DNA from 2 places in the Mucilaginibacter sp. BGA-UO-ETr-C110 genome. Region 2 is predicted to be linked to the other one. Evidence: riboswitches for the same ligand, from Rfam matches in the RefSeq annotation. Region 2 holds a riboswitch; the other holds the start of a gene.
What was found. A riboswitch is a leader RNA that binds a small molecule or an ion and turns the genes downstream of it on or off. The one in region 2 is predicted to bind thiamine pyrophosphate.

Region 1 (7,592 bases), 2.7 Mb from region 2:
CTCAAAAGCCATTCGGCCTGCTTCCACAGCCATTTTAAAAGCGGCGGCCATCCGCACCGGATCACCGGAAACGGCTATAGCAGTGTTAACCAATACGGCATCCGCGCCAATTTCAAGCGCCCAAGCAGCATCAGATGGTGAACCTATCCCGGCATCAATAATAACAGGCACATTGCTTTGTGCTATGATGATCTCTAAAAAATCAATGGTTTTTAAACCTTTATTACTGCCAATCGGTGAACCAAGGGGCATCACGGCGGCTGTACCCGCATCTTCCAGGCGTTTGCACAAAACAGGGTCGGCATGGATATAGGGAAGCACCACAAAACCCATTTTGGCCAGTTCTTCCGTGGCTTTAAGGGTTTCGATAGGGTCTGGCATCAGGTATTTGGGATCGGGATGGATCTCCAGTTTTATCCAGTTGGTTTCCAGCGCTTCACGGGCCAGTTGTGCCGCAAAAATAGCTTCTTTGGCATTGCGTACACCAGATGTATTGGGCAGCAGGTTGATATGTGGGTATTTTAAACGGATCAGCAGATCGTCCTGCTCATTGTTTTTGACATCAACGCGCTTTAGGGCTACCGTTACCAGTTCGGAACCCGAAGCCACCAAGGCTTCCTCCATCAATGCAGATGAGCTAAATTTCCCTGTCCCCGTAAACAGACGGGAACTGAAAGTTTTATCGGCTATTTTTAACATTTATACTTCTTTTAAAACGTTCATATGTAACTGCCGGTAGATATGTTGGGTAGTTTGTGCCGCATCGACAGCGTATGTGATTGCTCCAGAAATGGCCACACCATGTACGCCGGTTTGCATGATAGCCGGGATATCATCCGGTTCAATTCCACCAATGGCGATGATCGGGATGTTGATCCCGGCCGATCTCACCCGTTCCAAAATTTCCCGATAACCTTCCAGTCCTAAAATCGGACTCAACTTTTCTTTGGTTTTGGTAAACCGGTAGGGCCCCAGTCCAATATAATCGGCACCTTCGGTAACTCTTTGTTCAATGTGCTCAAAAGTGTTAGCTGTCCCGCCGATGATCATTTGATTGCCCACTATTTGCCGCGCCTGGGCAATAGGTATATCCTGTAAACCGAGGTGCAGACCGTAAGCGCCGGATTTTAGCGCAATTTCCGGATGATCGTTCACGATCAGCTTTGCGCCAAATTCTTCGCATAATGCCCGGGCTTCCAGCGCGTATTCCAGGATCAAGTTTTCGGGCTGATCTTTTACCCGGAGCTGGATCCATTTACAGCCGGCGCTTAGCGAGGCTTTTATAGCCGTAAGGTGCGTTCCGTTTGGCGGTTGTTGCGATATATAATGAAGTTTATCAATCATGGTTGTTTAAGCTAAAAGTAAAAGGCATAAAGCCTAAAGCGTTGGTCGTTGGTGTTTATTTGGAAGATATTCTTGTAATATGTTGAAATTGGTGATGGCGTGCGCAGGATCATTCCATATTGTACCCAAAACAGCTGCGCCGTCAAATCCTGTGTGCATTAGTTTATCCAGGTTCGAAAGTTCCACACCACCTAATGCGATAATCCTGGGATGAGTGTCATCTCGATTTATTCGAAAATCTTCTGTCAGGTTACTTTGATACCCTGGTTTGGATATGCTGTTAAATACAGGCCCGAAAAAGGTATAATCAAATGACTTTAATGAGCTCAAGTCAGTTATATCATGAATCGATGTGCTCAACACATAACCTTCTTCTTTTTGATGACCCAGTTTATCCTGTTCGGTAGCCAATCTGTCCCTTTCTGTATAGTGCAGTCTTCTGATAGCAAAATCTATAGCGATGTGATGGTGTTGATGTAAGGCGATATGAGGATAATATCGTTCGTCAATTTGTCTTAATAAGCCTGATACCTGTTGTTCATCCCAATCGGGTTTTCGCAAATGAAAACGCGTTAAGCCTGCCTCGAGTAATTGGTTAATTATCCAGGTTTCATTCGCTACCGCATCGGGATGTGAAATAACTATCAGTTGCATATTTTAATAACAATATTGTAAAAAGGGCCTGTCAGTCTGAGCCTGTCGAAGACTCGTGTGTAGAAGCCCGCCCGCCATGCTTCGACAAGCTCAGCATGACACCCAACTCCCATGTCATTGCGAGGAGGAACGACGAAGCAATCTCCTCGCGTGCTTCTACTATGGATGAGATTGCCGCGCTGCGCTCGCAATGACATACTTTATAAAAGATTGAATTTTGCCCATAATTTAATAGGTTATTCCTCTTTCAGAGCCCTTTTTAATTCTCAGCATTACATCCAATATCTACAGGTATATTTCGCTTCCTTTCTCCGTAAACTCCTTTGATTTTTGCTCCATACCTTTGGCCAGCGCGGCTGCCTCATCTACACCATTTTCTTTGGCATACTCCCGTACATCCTGTGTGATTTTCATCGAACAGAAGTTAGGGCCGCACATGGAGCAGAAGTGGGCGATCTTCGCGCCATCGGCAGGCAGGGTTTCATCATGAAACTCTCTGGCTGTATCGGGATCGAGGGACAGGTTAAACTGGTCTTCCCACCTAAACTCAAAACGGGCCTTACTTAAGGCATTGTCCCGGTATTGCGCGCCGGGATGACCTTTAGCCAAGTCGGCAGCATGGGCCGCTATTTTATAGGTGATCACCCCATCTTTCACATCCTTTTTGTTGGGTAAACCCAGATGCTCTTTAGGCGTAACATAACACAACATAGCGGTACCAAACCAACCGATCATGGCAGCGCCAATGGCCGAGGTAATGTGGTCGTAACCGGGGGCAATATCTGTAGTCAGCGGACCTAAGGTATAAAAAGGTGCCTCACCGCAATGTGCCAGTTGCTTATCCATGTTTTCCTTGATCATGTGCATTGGGATATGACCAGGGCCTTCAATAATGGTTTGTACATCGTGTTTCCATGCAATTTTGGTGAGCTCGCCCAAGGTTTCCAGTTCGCCGAACTGCGCGGCATCATTAGCATCGGCAATACAGCCTGGTCGTAGTCCATCACCTAAAGAGAAGGCAACATCATAGGCTTTCATGATCTCACAGATCTCTTCAAAATGGGTATACAGGAAATTCTCTTTATGATGAGCCAGGCACCATTTGGCCATGATAGAGCCGCCCCGTGATACAATACCGGTAATGCGTTTAGCGGTCAACGGCACATAGCGCAATAACACACCGGCGTGAATGGTAAAATAATCAACGCCTTGTTCTGCCTGCTCGATCAGGGTATCCCGGAATAATTCCCAGGTCAGGTCTTCAGCTTTGCCGTTCACTTTTTCCAGTGCCTGGTAGATAGGTACGGTACCAATGGGTACGGGCGAATTACGGATGATCCATTCGCGTGTTTCGTGGATGTTTTTCCCGGTAGATAGATCCATAATGGTATCCGCTCCCCAACGGCAGGCCCATACCGCTTTTTCTACTTCTTCTTCAATACTGGAAGTAACGGCCGAGTTGCCAATGTTGGCATTGATCTTCACCAAAAAGTTGCGACCGATGATCATCGGCTCAATTTCGGGATGGTTAATATTAGAAGGGATCACGGCACGACCAGCGGCAACTTCTGAGCGTACAAATTCGGGTGTGATATATCCTTTTGGTGTATTTGCTCCAAAACTATGGCCCAGATGCTGATGGCTCATCACCTCGTATTGCCCGTTCAATTGTTCTTTTAACAGATCGATACGCTGATTTTCGCGAATGGCAATGTATTCCATCTCGGGTGTAATGATGCCTTTTCTGGCGTAATACATCTGCGATACGTTCATGCCAGGTTTCGCCCGCAAAGGTTTGCTTACATAAGCAAAACGCAGCTCATCCAGGCTGCTATCATGTAAGCGCTGCTGCCCGTATTGAGAGGATATTCCTTCCAGCTGTTCCACATCGCCCCGGTTCATGATCCATTGTTCCCGCAAACGGGGGAGACCTTTTTTAACGTCGATAACCACATCAACATCAGTATACGGGCCGCTGGTATCATAAACGGTAACCGGCGCGTTAGGTTCTGTTTCGCCAAAACGGCCATGCAGTTTGGTATCGCTTAAACTGATCTCGCGCATGGCTACCTGTATGTCATGGAGCTGACCTTTCACAAAAACTTTCTTGGAGGCCGGGAACGGATCGGTAGTTAGTACCTGATCGGTTGGAATTTTTTCTTGCTTCATCCTTATACAATTATTGATTTAGTGATTTTTTATTGTTGAGGGGCGTTTTTATGGCTGTTTCATCTACACATCCGCACATCTGCTTTTACCCGCCTTGTGTTGCTTTGATAATGACGATTTGATCGTGGGGGCTGATGTGGTGATCGGCCCAGCTGGCCCGTGGAATAATGGCCTGGTTGATGGCTACGGCGATACCTTTGGGCAGCGCATTAAATACAATAGCCAGCATTTGCTGCACATTGCACACATCGGTAACCTGGTAAGTTTGTTGATTTACGGTGATTTCCATTCTGTTTCTAAAATCTTGACTTTAGGAATGGCCCCGTTACATGGAGGAAAGAAAAAATAACCCCACAGGGTTATCGTCACTTTTCCCTTCGGCAGTACTAACTGCATCAGGTTCAAAGGGTATTATCTCAGTCCATTAAAGGACACCCCTAAAGTTGCGGTAAACTTATAAAAAAATAGATAATTCAAAGAATTTCCATTTTTTTTAAATTTCTTTTGACACTACTGACATAAGGTTGTCACTGGCCCATGGTTTCTTTGTCATACAAAATCAAAACAAAAGAAACCATGGAAACAAACGCAATTCAACAACAAGTAAACAATTCAGCCGCTCAGCTTATTTCACCAGAAGCTTTATTAAACCACTGGCAAGGCCATCGCAAATTAACCCGGAAAGTTATTGAGGCCTTTCCGGAAGATAAATTATTCGGTTATTCCGTTGGAGGGATGCGTTCATTTGGTGTGATGGCTATTGAAATTATGGATATAGCTCATTATGGCATTGATGGTATCATCACCGGCAAGTGGAATAACCTGCTTGATCATTCTTCAGGTACAATACCGGCACAATCCAAAGCTGAAATTTTGAAGCAATGGGATCAGATCACAGATCAAATTAATGAGTACTGGCCTCAAATTTCCGTAGAGCGTTTTTTAGAAGTTGAACTGGCGTTTGGAGCTTATGAAAATCAAAATATTGGCACTATACTTTATGCTATTGATAACGAGATCCATCACCGCGCGCAAGCCTATGTTTACCTGCGCACCTTAGGTATTGAACCACCGGCATTTTGGGACAGGTATTAAGCTGACCCCATAAATCAAAAAAGCAGCCGGTTGAGGCTGCTTTTTTATTGTTCTTATAGAACCTATTTCTTAGTCACTGGTAAATTTCTGTTATAAGTATGAACCATCACCCTGATCTTATTAAAATTATAATCTTTATTCTTATCCAGTTGTGTCGCTACCTTCGGTTTATCCTTTAAACTTACGACATCCATTGCCAATATTTTCTATAATTTTACAGGCTCAGTAAAATCAACAATAATAAATTGTACTCAAAAGACGAGGCATCACAGATCAGGCAGGCTTTTTGGACCGCATTTGGGCAATATATAGCACCACAACTATCGGCCGATGGTTTAAGAATCAACTGGATCAATTATAAAACCGGTATTAAACACCTGAGCTTTAAAATGCAAACCGGTAATCGTCAGGCTTACATCGCTATTGAAATATCCCACCCGGACGCCGGTATGCAGGAACTGATGTTTGAGCAGTTCAAAGAGCTGAAAACAATATTGGATAGCAACCTTAACGAGGAGTGGGAATGGGAACTGCATACCCGCGACGAAAGCAATAAACTGGTAAGCCGCATCATCAAAACATTGCCATCTGCAAGTATCTTTAACCGTAACGACTGGCCAGCCCTGATCTCCTTTTTTAAACCCCGTATCATAGCCCTTGATGAATTCTGGAGCGTAGCCCAGTATAGTTTTGAAGTGTTTAAGTAAAATCAGATGTGCAGATGAGATCGAATGTGCAGATATGCAGATTTCAGATGTGCAGATTTAAAAATTCAATCATTAACCAATTCCTTCATCTGCACATCCTCACATTTGCATATCTGCACATCTAATTCTACATATCGTCTCAATTAATCGTCAATTTAACGCTTTTTGTAGTGGTGTGCCTGTTTTAAGCCGAAAAATGCAAATATTTACGGCTCTATAATAAACCATTTATAAAAACATGAAAAGGTTCCCATTTGTTGTTTGCCTAGTGTTAGCAGGCTTTTTGGCCCGGGCACAGGTTACCAAAGCGCCTGCTTATCCGCTTATTACGCACAATCCTTATTTCAGTATCTGGTCGTTCACAGATAACTTGAATGAATCTACTACGCACCACTGGACCGGCAAAGATCAATCGTTGGTGGGCCTCATTAAAGTCGACGGTACCGTTTACCGTTTTATGGGTAAGGAGCCGGTGGAGTATAAAACCGTACTGGCCACGGCCGACGAAAAACCTTATACCTGTAAATTTACGGAGGCAGAGCCTTCAAAAGATTGGGCATCCGCCAAATTTGATGACAGTAGTTGGAAAACAGGCACAGCACCTTTCAGTAACGATAAACAGGCTGCCAAAACCTTATGGACAGGTAAGGAAATCTGGGTGCGCCGTACTTTTACATTGAATGATCTTAACTTTAATAAACTTTGGCTGAGGCTACACCATGATGATGAAGCCGAGGTCTACATCAATGGTAAAAAAGTAAGTGAACAAGGCGGGGCCAATGGCGATCTGCAATATTTCACACTTTCTAATGATGCTGTAAGCTCCCTGAAAAAAGGTGAAAATGTACTGGCCTTACATTGTACCAACACTGGGGGAGGTGCATGGTTGGATGCCGGTTTGGCCGATGAGCTAAAACCTACCGGTCATGCGGCCCTTCAACTGGCAAAACAAACCAGTGTAACCTTAAATGCCACACAAACTATTTATAACTTTAAATGCGGTAAGGCCGACCTGCAATTGACTTTCACTTCGCCATTGCTGATGAATGATCTGAGCATTCTATCACGCCCGGTATCCTATATCAGCTATAAGGTAAAATCAAATGATGGCGCCTCGCATGATGTAAAGGTTTACTTCGGCGCATCTGCAGATATTGCGCGTAATACACCGCAGCAACCTGTAACCACGCAACAATACACATCAGGCAAGCTATCTGTTTTAAAAGCTGGTACAATAGAGCAACCGGTACTGCAAAAGAAAGGTGACGACCTGCGCATCGACTGGGGGTATATGTACGTGGCTGTGCCTAAAACAGCAAACGCCCAGCAATATGTAAGCACTGGTAAACAATCGGTCGATTCATTTTTTAGCGGCGACAGCAAATCAACGGCAAAGGAGGGGAGTAACCTGATTTTAAATACCGTGATACCTTTTGGCAAGGTGGGCAAAACCGCTGTAGCAAAATTTGTAGAACTGGGTTATGATGATATTACACCAGTGCAATACTTCCATACCAATTTAAAACCATGGTGGCAAAACGCGCAAACCAAAATTATAGAACAGGTATTAGCAAAAGCCGCTGCGGAATATCCGGCAGTGCTGCAAAAATGCGCCGCGTTTAA
Region 2 (7,592 bases):
ATCAAGCCCTAAATGTACCTGAATAAAATAAAAGAGGCAACTGGTGTTTGGTCATGAGTTTGAACGCGAACGAGCCAGCTCGAAGACAATTTTAAAAACGGGCTCCCGTTAACATTATTCATCTTATGGATATAAAACATAAATTTATCACGATGAAACTGAAACATATCTATCCGGCTCTTATCCTGGTCTTTTTGCGATCCGTATCTATTGCACAGGTAAATTCCTTTACCATCGACAGCAATAAATTCAACAAACCGGCAATGCTCATGCTTGACACCATTTATAAGGATGATCAGGGAGGCAGGTACAGAATGCAGGAACTTTCGAAAAATAAAGCAAATGGCGCCCAGATCGATTCTGCAATAAAGGCTATGCGGGAAATTGACGCTAAAAATTTAATTAAGATAAGAGGAATTATAAAAAAGTATGGCTGGCTTGGCCCACAGGATGTAGGAATGAATAGCAGCCAGGGCTTGTTTTTAGTGATACAGCACGCCGACCTGGCCACGCAGGAAGAATACTTACCCATGATCAGGAACGCGGTAAAAGAAGGCAAAACACTATCGAGTAATTTAGCACTGTTAGAAGACCGCGTTGCTATGCGCGAAGGGAAGAAACAGATTTACGGCAGCCAGGTATTCAGAAGTAAAACTACCGGCAAAATGTATTTCTACCCGATAGAAGATCCCGATCATGTTGATGAAAGGCGCAAAACCGTGGATCTGCAGCCTATTGCCGAGTATGCCAAACTGTTTAATTTAAACTGGGACATAGCCGAGTATAAAAGATCGCTCCCTGAAATTGAGAAAGCAGCTAAAGAGCAAAAGCTGTAAGTACTGGTAAATTACCTCATCAATAAAAGCTACCTCCTATGTGTTTATGATTAATTTTCGTCCTCTCGGTACCTCTGCGATAGACCTTGAAGATTAAAAAGCTCCCTATTTAAGCGTTTGGCCTAAAAAGGGAACTGAGGTGCAGCGAAGACAAGTCAGTTCAAACACACCAGCGACTCTTAGCTTTAGTTCACCATGATTTTAATGGATGATACATTATCGTTGAAATTAAGACTGCTTAAATCATTGTTCTCTCCTGTTACAGTTATGTTATTCCCCAGGAAGTTATCATCTGCATATAAAATAGCTTTGTAACCATCAGGAACGGATATTGATGATAAACTATCATTACTAATTCCTAATGCGGTTAATTGTGCCATGGTGTAATTGCCAACTCCCAGTCGTGCTGATGAGCCGGAAAAATTATTATCGCCATAAACAAATGTTTTAATGGGCTTGTAAACTTTTACGTAATCGAAATTAATAAAATCGGGATAAGTGCCGGCAAAACGGTTGCCGCCAAAGCCCGTAATTTCCATACTTAAAAGGACAAACTCACTGCGGTGAGAAATAGGTGCTGTAGATTGAGTGACGGTGCGCTTCACTACACCATCAACGTAAAAAATATATTGTGAAGGAGTCCATTCTAAACCGAAGGTGTGGTAACCACTTTCGATGCCCGGGATCGTTTCATTTGTACCGGATGATTGATGATTTGCCCCATAACCGTTCCAATGAATGGTATGGTAAATCCTGTTTCGGATGCCACCTGCATCATGGTGTTCCATGATATCAATTTCGGTACCATCAACGCCTGGATTTAAGGTAGCGCCCATTGTTGGTGATTGAAGCCAGAAACCACTATGTGGCCCTTGAGTTGTATCTAATTGGGCCCTGCACTCGAAATAACCATATTTTTGCAGAAAATTTTGATCCGTAGCGAGCTGGCTTGCGGTAAAACTACTGTCGCCAACACGTCTGGCCGCTAATTGCAATACACCATTTCCCGTTAATGAAACATTTGATTTTAAAATCAGAGCATAAGTACGCGTAGTATTGGCAGCCCGATAATCCCAGCGCGGATCTAGTACCGTACCATTAAAATCATCCTGCCAAACCAATGAATAATCATCCAGTGGAGTGCTCTGTGTACTGCTTTTTGGGGTCAAAACATCTGTTTTTAACTCCGCAGGAGTGTTGCTTTTTTTGCAGGAAATGCTGCCAATAGCAACTAACCCGATTAACAAAGTAATGCTTCTCATTTTTATTCTGGTTTAATTGTAAATGCATATAACCATAGAAAAACTACAATCTGCCCATTATAAACTAGCCTAACTCCCGGTCATCCTGGTTAAAAATTATCCCTTAAGTTTATTAATTGGTTTTGGTAGATTATTGGTATAGCAAGATTACCTATTGAATAGTATATAGGAGGGGTAAAATCTTAAGTAGATAGGGGTAAAATCCTAAACTGGATAAACCGCACCTGCTTTCAGCAATTCGCCCATGTTTAGGACTACAGCAAAATCTGTTATAAGGTATTCGACATGAGTAAAGACTGAATGCTGAAGCGGGGAGGGGACGAAAAGGGGTGTCATGCTGAACCTGTCGAAGCATGGTGGACAGGCCACTGCACTCTACCCTTCGACGGAGGTCAGGGTGACAGCCTCTTTTTAAGACATTATTTATATTAAATCATCTGCTTAATTAGTTCCACAGGATCAAAAAAGTGATTTAGAGGACCATTGCCTTTACCGGTTTGTACATCTTTACCGGTCAGTATGGCCTGGTGCACATATTGCTGCGCCAAAGCTACCGAGTCTGGCAATGACCTTCCCCGGGCTATGTAGCTGGCTATGGCCGATGACAGGGCGCATCCGGTGCCTCGGGTATTTTGGGTGTCTATTTTTTCAAAGCTGTATTCCTGTACCTTACCATCGTTTGTAAAATATAAGGAGGTTAATTGCGTAGCATCCAAATGACCGCCTTTTAACAATACGAAGCGTGCTCCCAGTTCCATGAGTTTTTTACCGGCTATCCGCATATCATCCAGGGTATGTACAGGCATCCCGGTTAAAACAGCGGCTTCGTCCAGATTAGGGGTAATAACAGCCGCCAGTGGAAATAACTTTTTAACAATTGCTTCTATCGTACTATTCTCCAAAAGCCGGTGCCCGCTGGTTGATACCATGACCGGATCAAATACCACCGGAACCTCCGGGTACTGCTGCAGGGTGTTTATAATGACCTCAAGCACCTCAGTTGTATGCACCATACCTATCTTAATAGCATCCGGGAAAATATCATCCAATATGGCTTGCAGTTGTGCTCCCACCACTTCAGCAGGGATAGGATAAACGGACCTCACCCCGCAGGTATTCTGCACCGGGAGCGCCGTAAGCACCGAAGTGGCATAGCACCCCAGCGCCGAGATAGTTTTGATATCGCCCTGTATACCGGCGCCTCCGCTGCCGTCGAACCCCGCGATCGTTAAAACGGATGGATAGCTATAGGCTTTTTTATTCATGGTTTACAATTTCATAAAAATATGGCTTCGGGGCTCAGGACTGAGCAAACGGGCAGAATGCATCCCGACTTTTCCCTACGCCGGTATCAGCCGGATCAGGTTCAAAGGGTTTATCTCAATTCTTTACAGAATACCCCTAAAGCCATGGCAAATGTAGTTTTTTTCCTGGTGGCATACTATCGGCTATAGCGGCAAACGATGTTATTAAACCATATATAGCCATAATATGTATATTAATATAATTAAATTTTAATTACTTGTAGGCAATTGTTATTTATTGTTTGTCTATATACCTGTAAACCAATTAAATCATTACGCATATAAACCCATTAATATATGCCCAATACATTACCGGATAGTAAAAAATACCTAACATTTATTAGTTATTTAACTAAACATATTATAATGCTAAATCGTTTAACACCCAACCCTCCCTATTAATTTACCCCAATTCTTTCTTTGTTGCCACCAATAAACCAATACGCTTATGGATAAATACCGCTCTTAATACCCATTAAAAACCTATAAAAAAACCAATTTAAAAAACCGACAATGAGAAAAACATCTAATTTATTATTAACCAAAGCCTCAGTGGCCGTATTAGGCTTTTCGCTGCTGTTTACAGCAGCCTGTAAAAAGGATTTGGCCCCAACACCACAGGCGGACAATGCTTCATCAAAATTAAGCACCAGCGCCATTGGTGTTAGCGGCCCCAAAGGCGTTTGCTATGTGGAAGTGAATAGCAACGATATTCTTAATGTGGGCAAGTATACCTTATCAACCGGGCAGCAGCTTTTTGATATAGGCATTATTTTCGCCGCCAATATTAATTACAACACCACTACCCACAAAGCCGAATTGTTTTTTAATCCACAAGTAACTACTGTACTAAATAATGCGGCCACCAAGATTCAACCCTTACAGGCCAAAGGCATTAAGGTAATGCTTTCTATATTGGGTAATCACCAGGGCGCCGGGATCACTAACTTCCCAAGTCAGCAGGCCGCACAGGATTTTGCACAATTGTTAGCTAACGCCGTAACCACCTACGGACTCGACGGCATCGACTTTGATGATGAATATGCCGATTATGGCACCAACGGCACCGGACAACCCAACTCCAGCTCATTTGTATACCTGGTAACCGCCTTACGTCAACTGATGCCTACCAAACTCATCTCTTTTTACTTTTACGGCCCGGCGGCATCGCGCTTAAGCTTTAACGGCGTAACCGTAGGCTCAAAAGTTAATTACAGCTGGAACGCCATTTATGGCTCGTACTCGGTACCAAATGTTCCGGGATTAGCTAAAAGTAACCTGGGGCCTGCCGCTATTGATATCCAGAGCACCAGCTCATCAACCGCTGCTTCACTGGCTACTCAAACAGTAAACAATAGCTATGGTATTTACCTGTATTATAACCTGCCCAATACAGATGCTCATACTTACTTAACAAGCGTATCCAACAAGCTTTATGGTAAGGCTACCGTGAAATTGCCCTAACATTTACCCTAAAAAGACCAATAAAAAACCGACATGAAAACATCTATGAATTTATCCTTTAACAGGATAGCTATGGCCGTACTAGGCTCCGCGCTAATGTTCACAGCCGCCTGTAAAAAAGACCTTGCCCCCACTCAGCAAACAAACAATGCTTCATCAAAACTGGGCACTAACGCTATTGGCGTTAGCGGCCCCAAAGGTGTTTGTTATGTGGAGGTGAACAATAACGACATTCTAAACGTGGGCAATTATACCCTGTCAACCGGGGAGCAGCTTTTTGATATCGGCATTATATTCGCGGCCAATATCAATTACAACACCACTACCCAAAAGGCCGAATTATTTTTTAATCCGCAGGTAACTACGGTATTAAACAATGCCGCCACCAAGATACAGCCGCTCCAGGCCAAGGGTATAAAAGTACTGCTCTCTATACTGGGTAATCACCAGGGGGCGGGTATAACTAATTTCCCGAGCAAGCAGGCCGCGCAGGATTTTGCGCAGCTACTGGCCAATGCCGTAACCACCTATGGTCTTGACGGTATTGACTTTGACGATGAATATGCCGACTATGGAACCAACGGAACAGGTCAGCCAAATTCAAGCTCGTTTGTTTACTTGGTAACCGCCTTGCGCCAGTTGATGCCTACCAAGATCATTTCCTTTTATTTTTATGGCCCGGCGGCTTCCCGCTTGAGCTTTAACGGGGTAACCGTAGGCTCAAAAGTTGACTACAGCTGGAATGCCATTTACGGCAGCTATTCTGTACCGAACGTACCGGGATTAGCCGCCAGCAACCTGGGACCCGCTGCTATTGATATCCAAAGCACCAGTGCATCAACAGCGGCATCCCTGGCCACCCAAACTGTCAATAACAATTATGGCATATATCTGTACTACAACCTGCCTAATGCCGACTCACACACTTACCTGAGCAGTGTTTCCAACGCGCTATATGGTAAAGCAACGGTATTTGGGACTGGTGGTGGTACTACGACAGGTGTTACTTTTTACCAGGATATCAATTATGTTGGCACCGCTACCAGTACTATAGCTAAGGGTAACTACACCTTATCGCAGTTGCAGGCCCTGGGTTTTGTGAACGACTGGGCATCGTCGGTAAAAATACCTACGGGATGGACGGTAACCATGTACAGCAACGATAATTTTGCTGGTACCTCCTGGACGCTAACCTCCAACACTACCAATTTCACCACCCTGTCGCCCAACGCGAACGATGTGGTAAGTTCTGTTAAAATTCAATAATTAAAAAAGAATCAAGAGTTAAGAGTCAAGAATCAAGAGGGGAGTGAAATTGATCGAGGATCATTTTTAACTCCTGATTCTTGCCTCCTGACTCTCTCTATTACCTATTTATAAAACCCCCATTATGAAAAAAAGATTGCTCTCTCTTAAAACCGGTCTGCTTATGCTAAGCATGTCGGCTCTGGCCCTCACTCAATCCTGCAAAAAGGATAATGGAAATGCTGCCGAAAAATTACAAGCCGCAGCTGCGTCCAAAAATGGTTTAACAACCCAGGCGGTCACTTCCAATGCCGACCTGATCGCTTACAAAAATAGCGTACATAAAATATTTGTAGGCTTTTTGGTTGGTGATGGTGCCGACCCTGCTGCCAGTTATAATCCAGCCAATGCGCCTGACAGTACCGATTTCCTGGAGTTTTTTGCCGGGAATGATGCCACCAGGTCACATTGGCGCGCAGCCCAGGCAAAAGGAACCAGGATTGTAGTGTGTCATTTTCTGGGCGATGCCTATTTTGATGGTTCATCCAAGGATCCGGCAACGCCAACTTCAACCGCCACTGTAGCAAGCTCAACCAGCACTTATGATCATTGGTCGCAGGCGATGTATAACCAGCACATTGTAGCCGATTCTTTAGATGGTATCGATCTGGATATCGAGTCCGGCACCATCGACAATAAAAATGTAACCAGCAGCAGTTATCCTAATTTATTAAAATCGGTAGCAAAATGGTTTGGACCGAACTCCACCTCGGCGGTTACATTAAGTATGGGTAAAAAACCAGTGTTTTTTTATGATACCGACGGATCACTGGATAACAATAGTTTAACCGGCACCAAAAGCAATTATGACTATATATTATTCCAGTCTTATACCACCGGAAGTCATTTCTGGAGCAGCAGTTCCTTCCCACTATCCTCGATAGCTTCTACTTATGGATCGGATAAAACTATTTTGCTGGTTAACGGCGATAGCTTTAAACATGCCGATGGCACTGAAGACCAATCAGGTGGGGATGCCAAAGCAACATCAGATCTGTACAGTTATGCCACTAATTGGGCCAAAACCAATAAGGTTGCCGGCGTTGGCGCTTACCGCATGAGCCGCGACTACAATCACACCCCTCCGTTTATAGTTTCCAGGAACGCCATCCAGCTCATGAACGGCACAGGAGGCGGCACTACCACTACCGGTGTAACTTTTTACCAGAACACCAATTATAGCGGCACGGTTACCAGCCTGATACCAAAAGGCACCTATACTCTGGCTCAATTACAGGCCTATGGTTTTGTAGATAACTGGGCATCGTCGGTAAAAGCACCATCGGGCTGGACGGTGATCATGTATACCAACAATAACTTTGGCGGCACTTCATGGACACGCACGGCCAACACGCCAGATTTCACCACCTTATCGCCAAATGCCAATGATAAAGTAACCTCTGTTAAAATTCAGTAACGCC

Region 1: another riboswitch for thiamine pyrophosphate. It lies ahead of thiS (sulfur carrier protein ThiS); the one in region 2 lies ahead of thiD (bifunctional hydroxymethylpyrimidine kinase/phosphomethylpyrimidine kinase).

What each region holds. Positions count from the first base shown of each region.
Region 1 covers NZ_JCAQPB010000002.1:1,475,542-1,483,133, forward strand. The annotation lists gene AC57BQ_RS07225 (thiazole synthase) at 1-699, opposite strand, end outside; gene AC57BQ_RS07230 (thiamine phosphate synthase) at 700-1,344, opposite strand; gene AC57BQ_RS07235 (thiamine phosphate synthase) at 1,378-1,998, opposite strand; gene thiC (phosphomethylpyrimidine synthase ThiC) at 2,284-4,167, opposite strand; gene thiS (sulfur carrier protein ThiS) at 4,253-4,456, opposite strand; TPP riboswitch at 4,523-4,616, opposite strand; gene AC57BQ_RS07250 (DinB family protein) at 4,744-5,262, shown strand; gene AC57BQ_RS07255 (DUF4268 domain-containing protein) at 5,508-5,969, shown strand; gene AC57BQ_RS07260 (glutaminase family protein) at 6,208-7,592, shown strand, end outside.
Region 2 covers NZ_JCAQPB010000002.1:4,143,907-4,151,498, forward strand. The annotation lists gene AC57BQ_RS17815 (DUF6624 domain-containing protein) at 153-836, shown strand; gene AC57BQ_RS17820 (family 16 glycosylhydrolase) at 1,022-2,098, opposite strand; gene thiD (bifunctional hydroxymethylpyrimidine kinase/phosphomethylpyrimidine kinase) at 2,527-3,363, opposite strand; TPP riboswitch at 3,419-3,511, opposite strand; gene AC57BQ_RS17830 (endo-beta-N-acetylglucosaminidase H) at 3,916-4,866, shown strand; gene AC57BQ_RS17835 (endo-beta-N-acetylglucosaminidase H) at 4,900-6,132, shown strand; gene AC57BQ_RS17840 (EndoS/ChiA family endoglycosidase) at 6,257-7,588, shown strand.